2 regions of the Arthrobacter sp. P1_C12_2 genome follow, and region 2 is predicted to be linked to the other one. Evidence: predicted binding sites of a transcription regulator. Region 2 holds the regulator's gene; the other holds the start of a gene.

Region 1 (11,180 bases), on a different contig from region 2:
TGACCACCCGCAGGTAGAAGCCGGGTCGCCGGTGAGAGACGAGGAGCGAAGCCATCTGCGGCACCCCCAGGCGCAGGCCGACGCGGTAACACGTCACTCGTGGCTGTGTCACCTCGAACTCGGCGTCACCGATCCGATACCGGTCGCCGATGCAGACCTCATCATCCGCGAGGCCCGTGACGGTGAAGTTCTCGCCGAAGTTACCGGGCACCAGATCATCGCGGTTGAGGTGTTCAGACCAGTGGTCATACGACCCCTGCTGGTACACCATCACCGCGCGCTGTTCACCGCCGTGGCCACCGAGGTCGCCTTGGCCGTCGCCGTCGACATTGAATCGTCGAACGAACCGGGGGCCGTCCACCGGGTATTTGTAGATGCCGGTGTGGACCGTCTTGCCCTTCCAAGCAACGTCTTTCGGCATTCCCACGTTGAGCGACAACAACTTTCCAATGCTGTCGCTGACGCGAAGATGATCGGTCGCGGCCATCAGCTCGGCACCTTCTCGCCCATCACAGCCTCCGTGATATCTGGCGCCTGCCCAGTAGTGACTGTGACAGCGCTCATCCCAACACGCTCAATTCATCCCGTCTCGATCTCCCCGCTGGAAGCGCTCGAATCGCCACCGGTCGACGACACCGATCGCAACTTGACCAGATGCAAGGCAGCCTCTGAGGTCAACTCTGCAGTTCGGCCTTCCACAGCATCCCAAACGCCTCCGCTCATCGCCGATGAGGAAATCCCAACGCAGGAGCTCGTTGGCCGTGTGTTCCAGTTTCGCGGAATCACGGCCGGCGAGGATGATGCCGGCGCTGCCGCATATCACCACCACGGGTTACCCGCAAGATCCTGCTTGCGTGCGGCCGGCGAAGCGGCGGCTGCGGTGCTCATCGGATCGCCTTCCCTCAGTCCGCCGAGGATGGTCCCGCGCCGACCGGCCGGCGGGCAGCCGCGATCTCCCCGCGTAGTCCCTTAAGCGCGGATACATAGATTTCTGAAAATGTCGGGAACGGCTGGATCGTGTCGCTCAGGACATCGATGGGCACACAGGCCCGGATCGCCAGCGTCGCCTGCTGCAGCCACTCGCCGGCGTCCGGGCCGAGCGCGTACGCACCGGTCAGCCGTTCGCCGTCGCTGAGGACGGTCAGGAAGCCGTTGCTCTCGGCGTAGGCACGGGTGTAGGTGGATGTTTTCGGCAGTTCCGCTACGGGGGCCGTGGCGCTGAAGCGGCCCTCGGCGGCACCCACCGCCGCGGCCTGCGGGTCCGTATAGGTGACCCGCGGAACGGCCTCATAGTTTGCCTCCCGCGCCTCACCGAGGATGTTCGCGGCGACGATATCGCCCTGGTACTTCCCTACGTGGGTCAGCGGCCAGATGCCGGTGACGTCGCCGATCGCCCACAGCCCGTCCGCCACGCGAAGGTGCCCATCGACCGGTACTCCGCGGGCGTCCGGCTCGATGCCAACGGTCTCCAGACCGAGCGCCTGGGTACGCGGGCGCCTGCCCGTGGCGATGAGCAGGCGGTCGCCTCTCAGCTCGCGCCCGCCGTCGATCTCGACGATGTAGTCCCCACGGTCTCGCCGCACCGCGGTCGAGGTTGCCGGCAGCACGAGTTCGATGCCCTCACGACTCAGAACCTCGCCGAGGGCCTCACCCAGCGGCGCCGGCTCCCGGGCCAGGACGTGTCCGGACCTGTCGATGACTGCCACCTCGCCGCCGAATCGGCGAACGGCCTGGGCCATCTCGACGCCGACCGGGCCGCCGCCGAGGATGAGCAGGCGGCGGGGGACGGCCTTCATCGAGGTCGCCTCGCGGCTGGTCCACACGCCGTCGAGCTCGCGCAGGCCCGGGACCGGCGGCACGACGGGATCGGCGCCGTTGGCCAGGACCACGTGGTCGGCCGTATGCCGCACGCCGTCAACCTCGACCACGCCCCGACCGGCGAGACGGCCGGTGCCGCGCAGCAGGTCGATGCCGTGATCGGCCAGCCAGCGCTCCTGCCCCGCGTCGGAATAGTCCGAAACCATGAAGTCGCGCCAGGCGAAGGCCGCCTCGATGTCGACTTCGGCAGTGGCGGCAGCCTGGCGTGCCGCATGGACCGCCTCGCCGGGCCGCAGCAAGGTTTTCGACGGGATGCACGCCCAGTAGGTGCACTCACCGCCGACCAGCTCGCGCTCGACGACGGCCACGCGCAGGCCGCCCTCGGCGAGTTCGCCGGCGCAGTGTTCGCCCGGTGAGCCGGCGCCGATCACGATCACGTCGTAGTCGCTCATGTCGGCAACTCCTCCCCGGCGTGTTCGCGGACCATGTAGAGCGCGTACCAGTCGGGCCAGTTCGGGTCTTCCTGGCCGGTGAGTTCCTCGTGCTTGCCGTGGGCAGTCGCGGCGCGCCGGAGGGCGTCCGCGAGTTCGCCCACGGACTCGTAAACGGTGGCCATCGGGGTCTCCTTTCAGCGTTGGCGTCAGCGGCCCGGGAGCCGGGTCTTGATTTCCTGGAGGACCCAGCCGTTGCCGTCCGGGTCGGTGAAGGACGCGAACGAGCCGTAGTCCCGGTGGTCGGGAGCCGGGCCGTCCACGCGTGCCTCGGTCCCGGCGTGATGGAAGACGCCCGTGCTGTCGTGGAATGTCGAGCTGACCTCGACCCCGCGGGAGATGAGGTCGGCCCGGGCCGTGTCGATGTCATAGACCGCCAGGTGCAGGCCCTGGGCCGACCCCGGCGGGGCCGAGGTGACGCCCTCGCCGAAGATGATCGAGCAGCCCGACCCCGGGGGCGTGAACTGCATCAGCCGGTAGCCGGCCTCGATGGCGGCGTCGGCGTCGAGCCGCCAGCCCAGGGACTCGTAGAACTGCTTGGCCCGGTCGACGTCGGAGACCGGCACGACGATGACCTCGAGCCTGAACTCCCCGGGCTTCACCGGCGGGCTGCCGGTTGTACTTTGTTTGCTTTCGTCGACGGTACTCATCCCGGCCTCCCTTGGTCGGGCGCGCCAAAACAGGGCGACACCAGACTAGTGGACCCGGGAACGCTGCCGAACGCCGGTCAAAATGCTGACGCTCCGGGCCGCGCTCCAGGTTCGCAGCAAGCTTTTCCTGGTCGCCCCCCGGCCGGTCTGCGGACCGGGGACGCTGCCCTCGGAACCCCACATTTGTCCGCTCCAGAGCGAAAGTCAAGGGTAAATTACCGTCCACTCCAGGCACCCTTGCTGGCTTCCCGGCCTCGGCGTAGGCTCGCCCGCAGGAGCGGCGGAACCATGGCGCCGGCAACGACGTCGACGGCCGGGACCATCGCTGCGTACCGTTATCTGAAAGGCGGCCCAATCGTGCGCTCCGACATTGCACCCGGCGGCATCTTTCCCGATTACGAGTTGCCTGACCACGAAAACGTTCCCCGTAAGCTCAGTGAGTTGCAGGGCGAGGACCCGTTGGTGCTGACGCTTTCACGCGGACACTACTGTCCGAAGGAGCATCAGCAACATCTCGAGCTTGCAGCGTTCTATCCGAAGGTCGCTGTCGCCTACACGCAGATGGCAACAATCGCGACCGATGACCACCACGTGCTCCAGGAATTCCGCGCGTCAGTGGGGGCGCAATGGCCATTCCTCTCGGATCCTGGCCGCATTGTGCAGAAGGATCTGGACATCCTGGAGTACACCGACCCGGACCACGATCCGATGATCCCCCACACCCTGGTTCTCAAGCCCGGCCTGGTCATCCACAGCATCTACAACGGCTACTGGTTCTGGGGGCGCCCCTCCGTCGAGGACCTGCGCCACGACCTGCGCGCCGTGATGAGCGAGATCCGGCCGGACTGGGACCTCAGCACCCCGGGCCTCCGCGACGCCTGGGACGCGGGCAACTGGGCACCGTTCCACGGATGGAACAAACGGGTGCGGCCGGACTGAACTCGTATGTCCGGTATTCGGCACGGAAGGACCTGCGATGAACGCGGCTGAAGTACCCGGCCCCGGCAACGGCTGGCCCGAACTCCGGATCGAAGACTGGATTCAAACCCGGGACACTGTCCGCATGTGGATGCAGATTGTCGGCAAGATCCGCATGGCGCTCACGCCAATGCTGAACCACTGGTGGCACGTGACGCCATACGTCACACCGCGCGGTTTGTCGACGTCGAAAATCCCCTGCGGGGGCGGGGCATTCGACGTCGAATTCGATTTCTGCGACCACCAATTGCACGTCCGCGCCAGCGACGGGACTGCCCGGAGCGTCGTCCTCGAACCCAAGTCCGTGGCCGCGTTCCATGCGGAGGTGTTTGACACCCTCGCCAGGCTCGGCATTCAGGCACCCATCCGTGCGGTCCCGAACGAGGTGGAACCGGCCATACCCTTCGCCGAGGACTATCAGCACGCCTCTTATGACAGCGAAGCCGTCCGGCTGTTCTGGCACCAACTGATCCAGGCCGACCGCCTGCTCAATGCGTTCAGGTCCTACTTCCCGGGCAAGGTGAGCCCCGCGCACTTCTTCTGGGGAGGAATGGATCTGGCCTGCACGCGGTTCTCCGGGCGGCCGGCGCCCAGACACCCGGGAGGGTCCCCGAACTGCGCCGACTGGGTCATGGAGGAGGCCTACTCCAACGAAGTCAGCAGCTGCGGGTTCTGGCCCGGCGGCGGGACGAGGGCGCGTTTTATGCCTACGCCTACCCGGAGCCGGCAGGGTTCACCGGATACCCGGTGGAACCGGCCGATGCAGCCTACGACCATGACTTAAGACTCTATCTGCTGCCCTATGAGGCGGTCCGCCGCGCGGCCGACCCCGACAAGCATGTGCAGCAATTCCTGCATTCCACGTACCTTGCCGCAGCGGAGGCCGGGCGCTGGGACCGCGCCGCGCTCAAGACGAATCCCGACAGATTGCGGCAGCCCCTGGGCCGTGACCCGTACGACCGCATCCCTCCCCGGGGCGGGCCGGCCGGCGTAAAGTTGGCCTTGTTCCACGCGCACCCGAGCGAGGAGGCGGCCATGGGCGATACCCCCGGCATCGATGTTTCGGTGCCGCCCAGCGGGACCGGCTGCGTTGAATGCGAAGCCGACGGCGGCTGGTGGCTTCACCTGCGGCGATGTGCCCAGTGCGGCCACATCGGCTGCTGCGACAATTCACCCTCCCAGCACGCCACAGCCCACGCCCGCTCAAAGCGGCACCCGGTCATCTGCAGCTTCGAACCGGGCGAGGACTGGTTCTGGGACTACCGCCAATCCACCTACTTTGACGGTCCGGAACTGGCGCCCCCGGCACATCATCCGGCGGACCAGACGGTCCCTGGACCGGCCTCACGGGTGCCCGGCGACTGGCAGGAACAGCTGCGTTGACACCCGACCGGCCGCCGGGCATTCAGGTCTGGATGGCTGCCCGGGGCGGGGTTATCACCTTCCGTGATGGTGTGACCAGAGGCCGGACATTTGGTAGTGCGGGCTTGACCCCTTTTCAGGGTGCCGGTGTCACAGCTCGGAGTTTTTGCGCGCTGCTCGGGTGCGTCTCTGACTGCAGTGGTGTCGACGCTGGGGAATCGGCAATGAACGGGCCTGTTCGTGCCGGATGTCCCTGAAGTTCGTGGCGATGCCATGACCTTCGCCATGACCCAGCCGGGAGATTTCCATATCCGTTTCAGACGATGAAATCCGGAGACATCGGCATCCTCATCTGCGGGACCAAGAACGACCGGAGCGTCCGGTACAGCCTCGGGCGGTCCACGTCGCCCATGGCCGTCGCCGCCTATACCTACGACAAGCTACCCCCGGCCGAACAGCAAGCTCTTCCCAACGAAGGACACCTGGTATCAGCGTTGGGACGAACCAGAGGCACCTGCGGGGCGAAACCACTAAGGAGTTCGGGACCGCGCAGGCGGACATGGAGCTGCCCGACCGGGATGCGGTCGGCTAAGGGGGATCAAGGTCGACACGCCGTTCGAAGCGTTGGATAGTTCACACCAGAGGTGAGATGACCAGCAAAATCGCGGGGTGTGGAAATGTTCGCCTATGCGTAGTCGTACGCGCTCGGGACGGGCGCACAACATTGTCACTTCCTCTCACCGGGGTGGGGGTAGAGGCTTGTCCAGATGTTGTATCCCATGGCTTTGTCGATGTACTCGCGTGTGTGATGGCCTTCGGCGGCAAACCAGATGCCGGAGGCATCCGGCATCGCGTCGTCAACAAGACCTCGGCGGTACAGCTCACCTTGAAGGCGTACGTCGACAGTTGTGCCTCGGAGGGATTGTGATTCTTTGGTGCGGTGCATCTTCATGCTGCCTCCTCCTGTCCCGCTGTCGGTGTTGAAATCTCAAGGCTCTGACCGAATCCGTTGGCCTCACGGGTGTCCTCATGCAACTGGCAGCGATCGTGGCGTCAGGGTTGTCGCCGGCGCGTCGAACGATGGCCTAACTAGCGGACGGGATAGCCGTAGTCTCGGCGCCTGCAACGACTGTGTCGACGATATGACGCGCGATCGGCATTGCCGATGTCGCTGCAGGTGAGGGAGCGTTTACAACATGAACGGTGCGCGCCGTCTGTCGAATGAGGAAGTCGTGCTCAAATCGCCCGTCCCTCATAACAGCCTGGGCCCTGATTCCTTCTTCCCTCGGGACCAGATCACGCATCCGGAGTGTGGGTGCATACTTTCGGGCCTTCTGCAGGTATGCCCGCTTGTTAATGGAGTTCCAGATTTCGACGATACCCATACGAAGGTTGGACCTCGCCACATGCCACAGGGCAGGGAATTGGGCGCGCTGGCGATGATGTAGTCGGTAGCGGCCGGCCCGGTCATTGTCAGGCGGTTGTGAGCCGGGTTGATCCGGCGTTCCTTCAGCGCGGCCCACAGGGACCGGGCTGCCTGTGGCTGGTCTTGGTTGATCAGGCACCAGCTGGTGTAGAGGCCGTACAGTTCGTCTTTGCCCAGCCCGGCGTCGGATTCGCGCTCAGTGGCGAGAGCTTCGCTGAGGAACCGGTCAAAGTGCGGGGAGGTCATCTCAGTTCCTTTCATACCGTTGTTCTCGGCTGGCGCGTCTGCTTCGGCCGCCGTTGATATCGTGCGTTCCATACCGGAGCCTCGGGCCTTGAGGTGTTGTGCAGGGGGACCTTGTGCCCGGTGCAGGACGCGGCCTAGGGCTGGGTGCCGTAGATGAATTCCTTCGCGTGGCTGACGGCTTTCCTGAAGGCGTCGTTGCGGAGCGAGAGCTGTTCCTGGGTGCTTTCCTTGCCGCCCTCTGTGTAGGCAGTGATTCCGGGCCGCAGCATCCAGATATCGCCGGCGGGAGGGAGATAAAAAACTCCGAAGGAGCGGTGCCGCGGGTCCTCGGTCCAGATGGGGACCACCGCGAGAGCAGCCCCGGTGTCCGGGTTGATCCACTGGGCCCGCGGCAGGGGCTGCTCATGCACCTCGGGATCCAGAAAAGGTGCGGTTTCCTTTCCCCAGCGTTGTTCGAACCGCTCGTAGAATGCCGGCAGCAGCTGGCTGTCGTACGGGCGCCAGGCGCTCATTTCGGGCCCCTTTCCCCGGCTGGGTGGCGGGATGGCCCCCGGTCCGCGAGGAACCGGGGACCATCAGTGGGGGTCAGGCGTTGATTTCCTGGCGCTGGTTTTTGTCGATCTCGATCGGGATCCGGCGCGGTTTTGCCTTTTCGGCCATCGGGATTCGCAGCGTGAGTACCCCCGCGTCATAGCCTGCCTTCACCGCTTCGGCGTCAAGGGCATCGCCGAGGATTAGCTGGCGGCTGAAGACCCCGCAAGGACGCTCGGAGGCGATCAGCTCCGTCGTCTCGCCCGTCGGGTTCTTGCGTTCGGCCTTGACCGTCAGGACATTGCGTTCGACGTCGATGTCCACCGAGTCGACATCCACCCCTGGCAGGTCGAATGCGACGATGAATTCTTCCCCGTCCTGCCAGGCGTCCATGGGCATCGCGGCGGGCCTGGCCGTCGTCCCGAGCACCTGCTGGGTGAGCCGGTCGAGCTCACGGAAAGGGTCGGTTCGCATCAGCATGGTCTTCTCGCTCCTTACATATGTTCGTTAACCCAGCCAGATTATCTGTGGTGGCTGGCATAGATTTTTTATAGCACCGGTGCGACACTGGTGCAAGAGGGTATTTTGGAGTTTTTTGGAGGATGCGATGGCGCCGAAAACCGGCAGGGCCGCGGGGGTCTATGCCATCTCCGTGGCGGCCGAACTTGTGGGAATGGGGCAGCAGAACCTGCGCCTGTATGAGCGCAAGGGCCTGCTGGAGCCCGGCCGCACACTGGGCGGCACCCGCCTGTACAGCGAACAGGACCTGGCGACCCTGCGCCGAATCAGCACCCTGCTGCAGGACGGTCTTAACCTGGCCGGCATCCGCACCGTCCTTGAACTCGAGGCTGCCAACCAGCGCTTGGAACGCGAACTCGCGGCAGCCAAAGCCGCCCGGCGCAAACCCTGACCCGAGTCAGCGCTCGAATGGGCGCTCAGTTATGCGCTTCGAAGCGGCCCTTACCGGCCGATTCCGGTAACGCCGATAACCTGCCTTTCGTCGAGCAATGCGTGGCAGGGGAGAGGTTGCGTAATTACCAGTAACGATCAGCCCGTCCATGGCGTAGTATCCGCTATCGGCCGCAGGACGGACTCACAGACTCCGGTAGTGACAGGCTCAGTTACCTTTGCCAGGCCGGCAGAACAGTTGAGCAGAACGATTGTGCAGACAGTGTCTGCACAAAATGCCCCGTTCCTGACGGGGAGCGGTGCCGAGCATCAGCTGTGAATTGCATTGTTGGTGCGGTTAACGGGCTACGTCGTCGTTGAGCTCAGGACGGCAAGTTCCAGCCCGAATACGCTGGCAAGCTCAACTTCTACGTCTCGCTCGTCGATGACGTGCTCCCAGACGCGCACGCCATTTGCTACCCGCGCGGTCATGGGCGGGCTGTGAAAGACTCCACTTTTGCGGGGTCCCGTTCAATGACGGGGTCCAGGATGTGGTCGACCTGTGCCAGCAGGGCGGGGTCCAGTTTCACTCCGGCTGCGGTTGCGGTGTCTTTGAGCTGGTCCGGGCGTGAGGCTCCGACGATGGCTGCTGAGACGTTGGGGTTTTGCAGTACCCAGGCGACGGCGAGTGCGGGCATGGACAGGCCGGCGTCCGCGGCGAGCGGTTTGAGCTGCTGGACTCGGGTGAGGATGTCGTCGGTCAGGTAGCGGTTGTCTGACTTGAGCTTGCCGTTCCCGCCTGTGAAGCGGGATGCTGCCGGGGCTTCTTGGCCGGGGACGTATTTTCCGGTCAGGACGCCCTGGGCCATGGGTGACCAGCAGATCTGTCCCAGGCCCAGCTCCTCGCAGGTGGGGACGACTTCTTTTTCGATGACCCGCCAGAGCAGGGAGTACTGGGGCTGGTTGGAGATGAGGTGGATGCCCAGTTCCCGGGCGAGGGCGGCGCCGGCGCGGATTTCGTCCACGGTCCATTCGGAGACGCCGATGTACAGGGCTTTTCCTTGCCTGACGACGTCGGCGAAGGCCTGCATGGTCTCTTCCAGCGGCGTCTCGTAGTCGTAGCGGTGGGCCTGGTAGAGGTCCACGTAGTCGGTCTGCAGCCGCTTCAGGGAGCCGTTGATGGATTCCATGATGTGCTTGCGGGACAGCCCGCGGTCGTTCCGGCCCTCGCCGGTGGGGAAGTAGACCTTGGTGAAGATCTCGACGCTTTCGCGCCGCACACCGGCTAGCGCTTCACCCAGCGTGTTTTCTGCCCGGGTGCCGGCGTAGGCGTCGGCGGTGTCGAAAGTGGTGATGCCCAGATCCAGGGCCTGCCGGACGCAGGCCGTGGCGGCGTCCTGGTCGATCTGCTCACCGTGGGTGACCCAGTTTCCGTAGGCCAGTTCGCTGATGTACATCCCGGATGAACCAAGTTTGCGGTATTCCATGCTGGTGCCTTTCATATCTGGTTTGCTGCGGCCGTATTGCGGTGTGCGGCTGCGTCGTGTGGGACGCCGGCCTATACCAGGGGCGTGATCCTCAGGCTCTCGAATGTGGCGGAGCCGCCGTGGGCGTAGATGGAAACTCGGGTGCTTGTTTCGTCCGGGAAGATCAGGTCCGTAAGCACCAGTTCGCCGTGTTGGGCGAAGACCTCGACGGAGCAGTGGTCGACGTAGATCTTCAGGCTGTATCGGCCGTCCCGGGCGCTGATGGGGGCGGTGTCGACGGAGGCGAATCCACCGTGGAAGCCGGTGTCACCGGAGGCCGTCCGGTCGAGGATGAGGCGGCCCTGGGCGGGGTTGATGCCGATTCGGGTTCCTTCCGTGCCGCTCCCGCGAACGACGAGGCCGAATTCTTCGGCCGTCCCGGCCGTGAACTCGGCTTCAATGAGCTGAACCGTGCCCGTGGCGGCTGGGATCGGGCGTGTTTCCCCGGCCAGATGGACGGGGCCGTCCTGAACAGCCGGCTCCTGATCGCTGCATACGGCTTCCTCTACGACGTTCTGGACTAATCTGGTGCGGCCGCCAACTGTGGCCAGGGAGAGTTCCCGGGGCAGAGACATGGGGCTCCGCCAGGGTGAAGTCGGGATCTGATTGGCATAGTCCCAGTTGTTCATCCAGCCGATCATGATCCGCCTGCCGTCGGGGGCGTCACTGAAGGAGACGGCGGCATAATAGTCCCGTCCCCAGTCCAGCCAGTTGTACTCCTGAAGGCGGTCGGGGTCCTGCTCCCCGCTGGTGATGATGGAGTCGGAGGTGAATTGGACGCCGTCGAAGTCTCCTGTGAAGTATTGCCCGGCTGAACCGCCGTTCGGGCCGCCGGGATTCAGATTCACCGTCAGAACCCATTTCATCTCCAGTGGATTGCCGTCCACCGGCAAAGCAAACAAGTCCGGGCATTCCCAGATTCCGCCTGTGGCGTTGACGGGGCCGAAATCGCTAAGGTGTTCCCAGGTTTTCAGGTCATCGGACTTGTAGAGGACTACTTTGTAGTCGTGGGCTTCGACGGCCGCCATCACCCAGTAGGAGCCGGCCCCGCCGTCATAGCGAAAAACCTTGGGGTCACGGAAGTTGGCCGAGTTGCGACTGAGCACGGGATTGCCCGCGTATTTTTTCCAGGTGAAGCCGCCATCCAGACTGTAGGCCAGCGACTGGGCCTGGACGCCGTGCAGCGGCGAGGCTTCCTTGTAGGCGCTGGTGTAAATGGCCACCAGCGGGGGCGCCGATTCGGTGCCGAACCCGCTGCAGTTTT
Region 2 (11,180 bases):
GCGGGCGAGTTTTGGCGGGCGCTCCGCCCAGGCGGCTCGGCGCTCATCGCCTTCCACGCCGGCAGCGGTCACCGCACTATTGACCGGGCGTACGGGCACGACGTCCAGCTCCGTGCGGAACTGCACGCCCCCGACGACGTGGCGCTCCGGTTTACCGAGCAGGGCTTCATGATGCGCGCCCAGCTGGTGCGTTCGCCGAGAACCATGGAGAAACATCCGCAGGCCGCCATCCTCGTCGGCAAACCGTTAGGCCCCTCTTAGGGGACGTTGGCGTCTCCGCTGGCTGTAACCGCCGATGAGCTGCTCTTCTCGGGCGTAGTCGAGGTAGGGCTCGAAAGTCAGATCATCTGTTCCCGGCACGGCGCCGGCCGCTGCCGCCTTCACCAGCCAGTCCACCTGATGCGGGATGGTCTGAGCGTATGTCCCGACAGGTTCGTAGCCGAGGTCTAGGGAGGCCTCGGTGCTAAGCACCAACGGGGGTCGAAAATCCCACGGGTGGTCGCCCAGGCCCGCGGGGGCGGTGTCATCCAGCAGCACCTCTTCCCATTGGTGGCCGAGGTACCGGGCGATTGTTGCCGCGATCTGCCGGGCGTTCGGCGCATCCGGATCAGCGCTGTTGAGGATCCGTGCCCCGGGCGCGGCAGCAACCCGTTCCACCAGGGCTGCCGTGTTCACCGCCGCCGTCGTGTGGTCCGCGCCCTGCCCCGCATGCGCCAGGAACACGGCCGGGCGCCGGTCGAGCACCCGTTTGACGAACATCCATTCCCGGGGCCTAGCCGCGCCCGCCCCGTGTACCTTCGAGGCCCGGATCACCGTCACCGGATGACCGCTGTCCAGGAGGGCGTTCTCAGCGGCCACCTTGTTCGCGCCGTAGCCTTCCCGGGAGGTGTAGTCCCCGGCTGCCGGCCGCATGGTCGGATTGCACTCGAGGATGGGCGCATCAAAACGGGGCGGAACATCGGAATTTACGTGGTTGCCGGCCGGGTCAACGTACACGGCCTTGCTTGAGAGCATAACGGCCGAAGTCACGGCGAACAGGTGTGGCATCAGTTGCCGGGCGTCGGCCTCCGTGTAGCACACGGCGTCGACGAGCAGATCTGCACCAACCCCGACCACACCCGCGAGGGCTGCATCGTCACGACGGTCGGCAGCGATAAATCGCGCCCCGGCAGCGGCCAGGTCAGCCGGCATCTTCGACCGGTCCCGGCCCGTCACGTCCACGGCCCAGCCGGCACTCGTTAGCCGCCAAGCAATGGCGCGGCCGAGGACACCAGTACCGCCAAGGATCACCGCACGTTTCATCGCTCGACTCTAACGGACGGGAACTTTGGGCTGAAGTGATGCCCAACCGACATCGGGTACCTTCCCTGAAACTCACGTCGTGGGTTCCCGGCTCTATTCCGTCCGCGAGATGTCGGCAACCACCTGCTCGATTTGGTACCTCGAAACCCGGGCCAGCGGCGGGTTGGTGTGGACATAGTAGGGATAGGCGATGATGCCAATCGACAAGGCCCAGGCGCGGCCGCGTTCCCACGTCGCCTGGTCAACGCCGACGGCGTCGCGAAATGCGGCGCGGCCCTCGTCCTCGAGCAGGTTCCAGGCGACGATGAGGTCGACTGCCGGATCGCCAATGGCGAGGCCTCCCCAGTCGAGAACCCCGGCGAGCCGCGCGTGGGCCGTCAGAAGGTTTCCGGGTTGCAGGTCCGTATGAATCCAGACCGGCTTCCCCTCCCCCTCGCTCACTTGCCGGGCCTTGTCCCACGCCGCTGCCAGGAGCCGGACGTCCAGGAGGCCCTCGCAGCTGGCGATCGCGGAACGGGTCGGCGCGTCCCTGGCAGCGAGCGGGCCGCCCCGGTAGGACCGCAGCGGCCCGGCGGGCGCCTCGTTCCCGACGTCGGCAGCATGCAGCGCGCGGGTGAAGTCTGCAAGATCTATGGCGAATTCGGTTCCATAGGCGTGGCCCGGGGAAGGGTTCTCGCCTGCCAGCCAGCCAGACACCGTCCACGGCCACGCATAGCCCCGGCCGGGTGCGCCCTGGGCAAGCGGAATTGGTACCGGGGCGGGCAATTGGGGAGCGAGCATGCGCGGGTATTTCCACTCCTTGGAGAGCGAGGGAACCGCGGCGACCGTGCGGGGAAGTCGAACGACGAGCCGGTCACCAAGGGTGAGCATGACGTTGTCCGTCCCGCTTGATGCCACCGGCTCCAGCGGCAGCCCGGCCCACGCCGGAAACTGATCCGCGACCATGAGACTGACCTGGCTGGTGTCGATGTCAGGCTCCGCGTCGTGCAGCTTGGTGATCAACATATGTTCAACCTAATCGACTCTGGACGCGCCCTCGAAGGCGCCCTTCGGACCTTCGGTGGGATGCAGACGCACCGCCAAAGTAGGGTACTTCCATGTTCATCCTTCGCGAAGGGCGCCCGGACGATGTGCCCGGCCTTGCGACGCTAAGGGCCACTTGGGCGGCGGAACAGGACCCCGCGCTCATGGACGATCCGGCCTTCGACGCCGTCTTTAGAGAGTGGATGGATGCCAGTCCTCGACGGTTCTTTGTGGCCGACTACGGTGGCGAACTGGTCGGGATGCTCAACCTGATGATTTTCGAGCGGATGCCCAAACCAGGGACGGAATCGTCCCGGTGGGTCTATCTGGGCAACGCCTACGTGCTTCCGGAGTTCCGGAACGCCGGAATCGGCGGCCGACTCGTCGACGCATCGATCCAGTTCTCGCAAAGCATCAATGCCGTACGGATGGTGCTATCCCCCTCCGCCGAATCGCGCGACTTTTACGCACGGCTTGGTTTCGAGCCGGCCGCGGAATTGAACATTCTCAAGTTTTAACGGCTCTTCACAGTTGAGGGTGTAATCGCTGGCTGGATGTTGGCTGGCGCGTCGGTCCCGGGGCAGCGATGCGCAACCGCAGCCGGAGGCCCGATCTTGTGTCACCGTTCGCAGTGGGCTTCTTCGCGTACCCGCTCAGATCGTTCAACGGCGCACCCGATAGCGCAGGTGAAGCACCCGGTTGCCCTCAATCACCACGTCGGGGTCCTCCAACAGATGCTGTGCGTCGACCGACCCGAAGTAGCGCTTGCCGGACCCGAACACGACGGGTACGACGTCCATGCGCACCTCGTCGACCAGGCCCGCGGCAAGCACCTGGCCACCGACGTCGCCGGCGGCGACCTCGACGATGCGGTCACCCGCAAGCTCCTGCGCCCTGGCCACGGCTGCCTCGACGCCGTCGACGAAGTGAAACGGCGCCTCGGGGTCCCAGCCCTCGGGCTCCGGCCGGTGCGTCACGACGACCACGTGGTCGACCCCGCCCGGAGGCTTCCCGCCCCAGCCGTCCGTCATGTCGAAGACGTGGCGGCCGACGACAGTCGCCCCGATCTGGTCCCAGTACGGCCGGGTGTAGTCGTAGGACGTTTGTGACACCTTCAACTCGCCGCTCTCGTCCAACGGCACGTCACCGCTGAGCAACCAGTCGAACAGCGGTCCGGGCTGGTCGTTCTCGTCCGCGATGAAGCCGTCTACTGACACCGAGCTGTACATGACCACCTTGCCCACGGGGCTCTCCTTTGCTCTGGGGTGGCCCCCACATTAGCAAGTCGTGAGTTGTCGCTCTTGTAAGAAATCAATCGGCCGGCAGCGGCCAGCCGTCCAGCGCGTAGCCGGGATGTTCGCGCAGGAACCGCCGTCTGACTTCGACGTACCGGGTCGGCGTGAGCCCGGTGAAGGCCCGGACCTCGTGGCCGAAGTGGGCCTGGTCGAAGTAGCCTGCGCCACCGGCGAGGTCACCCCAGTCGATCGGTCCGGAGGGGTTGATCGAGAACACGGTGGCGGCGAAGCGGTAGGTGCGGGCCAGCCGCTTCGGCGTGACGCCGATGAGCTCCTTGAGCCGCTGTGCCAGATGAGTGCTGATGACACCGGCTGCCACGCTCAGGTTGCCGATCTCCTCGACTCCGACAAAGCGATCGTCGACGCCGTGGAGCGCATCGCCGCCGAACGGGGCATCGCCATGGCAACCGTCGCGCTGGCCTGGGTGTTGAAGAACGCCGTCGTCGATACCCCGATCATCGGGGCGACGAAGGAGAAGCACCTCGCAAATGCGGCCGCAGCCCTCGAGGTGACGCTCAGCGAGGAGGAAGTATCCGCACTGGAGGCTTCCTACACGCCGCGCGAACCGACGTTCTTCTAATCCGATAACGATCAGCACCGCGTCCCGCCGTCGAACCAAACAAGTTCGGCGGCGGGATTGCCGCACTCAGCCCACCACGGCGCATTGCTATGGAACGAGTCTGACCTCGACACCTGGCTCGGCCTTGTATCCGCCGCGATGCGCGGACCCTACGGAGAGGTGCTGCGCACCTCGACCGCGATCAGTGCGACCGAACCCCCGCACGGCGCGTAACTCGCAGAGGCATTCGGCCGCCCCGCGCGGTTCTACGATCTGGCATCTTGGGATGAGCGCGCAGGCAGAGAGTTAGGGCACTTTCTTGTAGAGGACAGAAACGCGAGGCGCTCGTGCGATCGACATGGGCCGCGTTGCTGCGGCCGTTCTGAGAGGATCAGTTGATGAGTAGGTATCGGAAGATTGTCTGCCTGGGTAGCTCGTTCGCGGCTGGTCCTGGGATCGAGCCTGTCGAAGACGCGAACGCGATGCGCTCGTCCCGCAACTATGCCCACCTGTTGGCACATCGCCTCGGCGCGGACCTGGTTGACCTGTCCGTCTCCGGCGCGACGACTGCCACCATCCTCGACACACCACAGCTGACCATGGCCGGAGTCGAGTTCCCGCCGCAGATCGACGGGGTACAAGCCGACACCGACCTCGTCACCGTGACCGCCGGCGGAAACGACCTTCAGTTCGCAGGATCCATGCTCTACGCCGCTTGGTCACGATTCCAGCCGGACAGCCCGATGGTCACCATGCTTTCCCAGGGCTTCTCAAACGACATTCCCGAGCCGACCGAACAGAGCATTGACGCGGTAGCGCACGGACTCGTCAAGATCGTGAATGAAGTCCGTGCCCGTGCAAATCATGCTCGCGTTGTCCTGGTGGACTACCTGACCGTGATTGACGGTCAGGACCAGCCCGGGCGTTGGCCTTTCTCCCCCGCCGAGACGGCACTCTTCTTGCGCATTCAGGAAGCCCTGGTCCGCGGCTACGAAATCGCAGCCGAGCGATCCGGCGCCGAGTTGCTGCAAGCCTCGGAGCTGAGCGTGGACCACGGCCTCGGATCGGCAGAGCCCTGGATATTCGGCTTCCAGCCCTCGTTCGAGAAGACCGGCTCCTCGTTTCACCCCAACGGCGCGGGAATGTCAGCGATCGCCGACGCCCTGGCGCAACGCTTAGCCCATGAAACGTCTTCCTAGGGTTGAGTCCGCCATGAGCCGAGTGTTGCGCATCTGCGATGGACAGGCCAATGCACTGATACGCCTGGTGCTGCGACCCCTCGCCAGAACTCTGACAGACCCACAGGCCAATCAGATCCGAGACGACGTTTACCTGGCCCTACACGAGGGGCCAGTCAAGGAGCTCATCGCGGGATTGTGACTGCTGTGCCCGTACACCATCGGGCTGCTGGCACAGCAGGCCTGAGCAAACCGCCGGACCACGTCCGCCCGAGGGCCACCCGCGGGACCCAATTAGGTATCAACTTTGTATCGGCCTCATATCGTTCCCGTTGCATTTCCGGCGCCGTGGCCCAAACCTGGCTGCCGCGCCGCGCCCGTGTGCCATGCTGGAATCCGGTTGTTCCGGGATCGCCGGCCGGTCTCCGGCCGATGAGGGATGGGGCTGCCACCAGGAGTCTACGACTGCTGCAAACAGATCATCGCCGCGGAAAGCGGGACGTAACACGAAGGGACAGCGGCATCAGGAAGCGTGGAGTTCAGCAGCCATCGGTGGGGCGCGTCCGCCGCGTCGCGCTGGCGCTGGCGCTGCCTGCCGCCCTCCTCCTGTCCGGCTGCGTAGCGACGCCGCAGAGCGGCATTACGAACTCCAGCAGCCCGTCAGAGCTCATTCCCATCCCGGCGTCGGGCGTCCCGACCACGAGCGCTCCGCTCGAGACGGCCCAGACGTCGAACAAGGCTCCGGTGTATTGGATCGGCCGGGGCAATGACAACGCGTTTCTCTACCGCGAGTTCCGTGACGTTCCGGATCAGGACAATCCCGTCACCCGCGCCCTGCGGGTAATGATGTCGCAGAAGCCGCTGGACCCGGATTTCTTCACGCCCTGGCAAAACCCGAAGAAGCTGGCGACGTCGATTTCCGGCAAGAACGTCATCACGGTGGATGTCTCCGCTGATGCCTTCAACAGCAACGTGGATGCAGCCATGGCCGAGCGCGCCATCCAGCAGCTCGTCTACACGGCGACAGCTGCCGCGGCCAGCGCCGGCCTCATCGATGCCGGACAGCAGGTCCAGGTGGTTGTGCTGGTTGACGGTCACACGGACTACGTCGCCTTCAACCATGTCCGGTTGGGCGAACCGACATCCCGCAGCGCCGGGATGGTGGCACCGGTGTGGATCATCGATCCGCAGGAAGGTACGTCTGTGGCCGACGGTTCGGTCAAAATCAGTGGCCGCAGCACCGTCCAGGGCGGGAAACTGCGCTGGGCGATCCTCAAGGTAGACGGCGACGGCGACAACGCCAAGACCGCGTATCTCAACGGCAACGCCACGGCCTCGGCCGACTCCGCCCATTCAGGGTTGTTCACCTTGTCCGCGAACCTCGGCCCGGGCACTTACGAGGTCCGGGTGTCCCAGGTGGACCCGTCCGACAGCGCCAAGGAAGTATTCCAGGACACCCGCGGCTTCACGGTCAAATAGGCTTCCCGGTCAAATAGGCTCCGCAGTCAAATAGCCGTCACGGTCGAATAACCGTCATGTCACTGGCGACGACGGCTGCCGCCGGTCACCAGCGGCCGAGGATGTCGCTGGCCAGCACGGTAGCGGCGGGCCCCGCAGTGGACGAGCGCAGCACGTGGTGCCCCAGGAGGGCAGTGACTGCCCCCGCGTCGCACAGCCGGGTCACTTCCCGCGGGCTGATGCCGCCTTCGGGACCCACGATCAGCAGCACTTCACGGGATCCGGCGTCACCGGGCTGCGCGGATTCCAGCCAGGTTTCCAGGACGAGCCGCAGCGGGCGGACGGCGTCTTCGTGCAGGATGACCGCGAGGTCCGCGGCCGCCACGGCCGCTTGCAGCCCGGCGCCGTCGACTGCCGCCCGGACCTCCGGGATCCAGGCCCGGCGCGCCTGCTTGGCAGCTGCCGTCACCACAGACTGCCACTTGGCGTGCGCCTTCGCGGCCCGTTCCGCCTTCCACCGCACAATGGACCGTTCCGCCTGCCAGGGAATGACAGCGTCGATGCCCAGCTCGGTGGCCGTCTCGGCTGCCAGTTCGTCGCGGTCGCCCTTGGCGAGGGCTTGGACCAGGACCAGCCGGGTCCCGGGCCGAGGCTCGGCAGCAACGTCGAGGCACTCGACGGTCAGTTCCCCGGGCAGGGCGGCGGTCACCGTGCCGGTCAGCCGCTTGCCGGCGCCGTCGGCGATGTCCACGGCCTCGCCGACCGCGATCCGCTTGACGGTGACGGCGTGGCGGGCCTCGGCGCCCTCCAGGACGAAGGCGGAGCCGGGGACCTGCTGGTCCAGGGTGCCTGGGGCGGTGAAGAAGACCGGGTTACTCACCGCTACAGGTTACCGAACCGGTCCCGGAGCTTAGCGAAGACACCGCCGCTGGCCGCGAGCTTTCCGGCCGTGAAGTGCTCGCCGCGCAGCTTGGCCAGTTGGCGGAGCAGGTCCTCCTGGGCGGCATCGAGCTTGCCCGGCGTTTCAACCTGCAGGTGCACCTTCAGATCACCGCGCCCGTGCCCGCGCAGATGGGTGACACCGAGGCCGCGCAGGGTGATGATCTCGCCCGACTGGGTGCCGGCCCTGACGTCGATCTCCTGCTGCCCGTCGAAGGTGTCGAGGGAAATTTCGGTGCCGAGCGCGGCGGCCGTCATGGGGATGTTGAGGCTCGCGTGCAGATCGTCGCCGTCGCGGACGTACGTGGCGTCGTTGTTGACCCGGATTTCCACGTACAGGTCCCCGGCCGGTCCGCCGGCGGGTCCCGCCTCGCCCTGGCCGGACAACTGGATGCGGGTGCCGGTGGCAACGCCGGCCGGTACCTTGACGGTCAGCGAGCGGCGGCTGCGGATCCGGCCCTGGCCGCTGCACTCGTTGCAGGGGTCCTTGATGACGGTGCCGAAGCCCTCGCAGGATCCGCAGGGGGCCGAGGTCATGACCTGGCCCAGGATGGAGCGCACAGCGCGCTGGACCTGGCCGCTGCCGCCACAGATGTCGCAGCGCACCGGGTGGGTGCCCTCGCGGCAGCAGGAGCCCTCGCACGTCGGGCAGACCACAGCCGTGTCGACCTCCAGCTTCTTGTTCACGCCGAACACCGCGTCGCGGAGGTCAATCCGCACGCTGATCAGCGCGTCCTGGCCGCGGCGGACACGGGACGCGGGGCCGCCCTGGCCGCCGCCTGCCCCGAAGAACGTCTCGAAAATGTCCTGGAAGGCGAAGCCCTGGCCCGAGTAGCTGCCGCCGCCGAAGCCGTTGTCGGTGCCGTTCTCGTTGCCCGTGGTGTCATAGACCCGGCGCTTCTGCGGATCGGAGAGGACCTCGTAGGCGTGCGTGACGGCCTTGAACCGGTCTGAGGCGTCTTCTCCCGGGTTCACGTCCGGGTGCAGGGTCCGGGCCAGTTTCCGGTAAGCCTTCTTGATCTCCTCCCCCGTTGCGTCGCGGGAGACTCCAAGAACGTCATAGTGGCTGCTCAAAGTGTGTATCTCTTCCTTGTTGTACTGCCTGTGGGGCAAGAAGTCGCGTTAGGTCCCGGCCTGTCAAGGCCCCAGGATCCTCGAAAGGTAACGGGCCACCGCGCGGACGGCGGCCATGGTGGTGGGATAGTCCATCCGGGTGGGTCCCAGGACGCCGACCTTGGCCGTGGCGTCCGGCCCATAGGCGGTGGCCACGACTGAGGCCTCGGCGAGGCCGTCGTAGGGGTTTTCCCGGCCGATGCTCACGGTCACGCCGCGCGGGTCTTCGGCCATTTCGCTGAGCAGGCGGAGCATGACCACCTGTTCCTCGAGCGCCTCCAGCACGGGGCCGATGCTAAGCGGGAAGTCCACATTGGAGCGTGCCAGATTCGCCGTGCCGGCCATAACCATGCGCTCTTCGCGGCTGCTCGTGGCCAGGGCTTCCAGGCCGCGGGCCAGCGCCTGCGCCGCGCCACGGCGCGCCGGCGCGCCGGCGGCGACGACGGCGGGCAGCAGCTGGGGCAGCAGGCTCAGCGGGGTTCCGGACAGGCTCGACAGGAAACGGGTACGCAGCTCCGCCAGGGCGTCGTCGGGTATATCCTGCCCGACGTCGATGACGCGCTGCTCCACTTTGCCGGTGTCCGCGATGAGGACGATCAGCACCTTCCGGGGGGCCAGCAGCACGAACTCTATGTGCCGCACCCGGGCGCGGCTGAGCAGCGGATACTGCACGACGGCGACCTGGTTGGTCAGGTGCGAGAGGAGCCTCACGGTCCGGTCAAGGATGTCGTCGAGGTCCTCGGATCCTTCCAGCAGGGCCTGGATGGCCCGGCGCTCGGCGGGGGACAACGGCTTCACCGCTGAGATCTGGTCGACGAAGAGCCGGTAGCCCTTGTCAGTGGGGATCCGGCCCGCACTCGTATGCGGTGCCGTGATCAGACCCTCGTCTTCCAGCGCCGCCATGTCATTTCGGATCGTGGCACTGGAGACGCCGAGATGGTGCCGCTCGACGAGCGCTTTGGAACCAACGGGCTCACGCGAATGGACGTAGTCCTCCACGATGGCGCGCAGCACTTCGAGTTTGCGCGGTTCGCTCACGCTCCACCTCCAATCGACTGTCCCGCAGCCGGTGCCGCCCCGCCTTGTCCGGTTCACGTCCACCCGTGGTGCACGGACGGCCCGAAACAGGACAAGGGTTAGCACTCGACATGCCTAAGTGCTAACCAGTCTAATATGAGTCGCCGCGTTGTTAGCATTGGATTCGCTCCAGGCGTGGCCCACGGGAACGCGATTCCTGTCACGCCGGCGCCGGGACCGTGGCAGCCGCCGCCGTTGCGCGCCGTCGCGGTCCGGGTTCCGGCCCCGGAGAGTTCCACCGACCGCCGTACATTCCGAGTGCAAAGTAAGCGTGTAGAGATGTCGTACCAGAACTGGGGACCCCAGGACCTGTCCGCCCCCGCCAAGACCCAGTTGCCGGAAGTCCCGGTGGAACGCGGGATGGTCCTCGAGGAGGTCCAGTCCGGGTGGGTGGGTGCCGTGACCCGAGTGGAGAAGTCCGGCGGCATGCACGTCGTGGCGCTGGAGGACCGGCGGGGCAAGTCGCGGTCCTTCCGCCTCGGCTTTGGCTTCCTTTTGGAGGGCCAGCCCATCCGACTGATGCCTCCGGCCCCAAAGAAGGCGGCACCGGCCGCCGGTGCCGGCCGCACGGCGTCCGGCTCGGTCCGGGTGGCGGGGCAGCGCGCACAGGTGGCCAAAGCCAGCCGCATCTGGGTTGAAGGCAAGCACGACGCCGAGCTGGTGGAGAAGGTCTGGGGCGATGACCTCCGGGTGGAGGGCATCGTCGTCGAACCCCTGCACGGCATTGACGACCTCGCGGCCGCCGTGGCGGAGTTCGGACCGGGCCCGGGCCGGCGCCTCGGCGTGCTCGTAGACCACCTGGTGGCCGACTCCAAGGAGTCGCGGATCGCCGACGCCGTCATGGCCTCACCGGGCGCCGCCGGCAACGTCCTGATCGTGGGCCACCCGTACGTGGACGTGTGGCAGGCCATCCGGCCCGCGGTCCTGGGGATTGAGCAGTGGCCCGTGATCCCCCGCGGCGTGGACTGGAAGACCGGCATCCTGATGGCCTTCGGGTGGCCCCACTCCACGAAGGAGGACGTCGGCCTCGGCTGGCAGAAACTCCTGGGGGCTGTCCGCAGCTACGCGGATCTGGAGGCGTCCCTGCTTGGCCGCGTGGAAGAGGTCATTGACTTCCTCACCGTGCCCTAGCCCGCCGCGGCCGCCCCGTGATCTCCATTTCCGGGCCCGAGCAAGTATTCTTGTATCTGCGGCCGCCCTCCCAGTGCGGTCCCGGCTATTCCAGGCATCACCCAG

What was found. Region 2 encodes HrcA, which represses chaperone genes, less so after heat shock. Its sites were predicted from a motif close to TTNGCACTCGNNNNNNNCGAGTGCNAA; they were not measured.
Region 1: AC1DZQ_RS01470 (Hsp20/alpha crystallin family protein) is a predicted target of HrcA. The motif match lies at 8,053-8,079, and genes of this name have one in related genera.

Annotation. Positions count from the first base shown of each region.
Region 1 covers NZ_JBFUAF010000001.1:302,435-313,614, reverse strand. The annotation lists gene AC1DZQ_RS01515 (MOSC domain-containing protein) at 1-487, opposite strand, end outside; gene AC1DZQ_RS01510 (dihydrolipoyl dehydrogenase family protein) at 903-2,270, opposite strand; gene AC1DZQ_RS01505 (hypothetical protein) at 2,267-2,434, opposite strand; gene AC1DZQ_RS01500 (VOC family protein) at 2,459-2,959, opposite strand; gene AC1DZQ_RS01495 (redoxin domain-containing protein) at 3,248-3,898, shown strand; partial or broken gene AC1DZQ_RS01490 (DUF5996 family protein) at 3,936-4,789, shown strand; gene AC1DZQ_RS01485 (UBP-type zinc finger domain-containing protein) at 4,973-5,320, shown strand; gene AC1DZQ_RS01480 (hypothetical protein) at 6,027-6,251, opposite strand; gene AC1DZQ_RS01475 (hypothetical protein) at 7,106-7,483, opposite strand; gene AC1DZQ_RS01470 (Hsp20/alpha crystallin family protein) at 7,557-7,982, opposite strand; gene AC1DZQ_RS01465 (MerR family transcriptional regulator) at 8,110-8,412, shown strand; gene AC1DZQ_RS01460 (aldo/keto reductase family protein) at 8,879-9,877, opposite strand; gene AC1DZQ_RS01455 (glycoside hydrolase family 32 protein) at 9,949-11,180, opposite strand, start outside.
Region 2 covers NZ_JBFUAF010000002.1:329,563-340,742, forward strand. The annotation lists gene AC1DZQ_RS04250 (class I SAM-dependent DNA methyltransferase) at 1-261, shown strand, start outside; gene AC1DZQ_RS04255 (NAD-dependent epimerase/dehydratase family protein) at 247-1,302, opposite strand; gene AC1DZQ_RS04260 (aminoglycoside phosphotransferase family protein) at 1,396-2,307, opposite strand; gene AC1DZQ_RS04265 (GNAT family N-acetyltransferase) at 2,400-2,843, shown strand; gene AC1DZQ_RS04270 (dihydrofolate reductase family protein) at 2,988-3,569, opposite strand; gene AC1DZQ_RS04275 (helix-turn-helix domain-containing protein) at 3,637-3,939, opposite strand; gene AC1DZQ_RS04280 (aldo/keto reductase) at 3,913-4,200, shown strand; gene AC1DZQ_RS04285 (SGNH/GDSL hydrolase family protein) at 4,578-5,378, shown strand; gene AC1DZQ_RS04290 (GerMN domain-containing protein) at 5,910-6,836, shown strand; gene AC1DZQ_RS04295 (16S rRNA (uracil(1498)-N(3))-methyltransferase) at 6,922-7,695, opposite strand; gene dnaJ (molecular chaperone DnaJ) at 7,698-8,828, opposite strand; gene hrcA (heat-inducible transcriptional repressor HrcA) at 8,892-9,905, opposite strand; gene AC1DZQ_RS04310 (DUF3097 domain-containing protein) at 10,224-11,075, shown strand.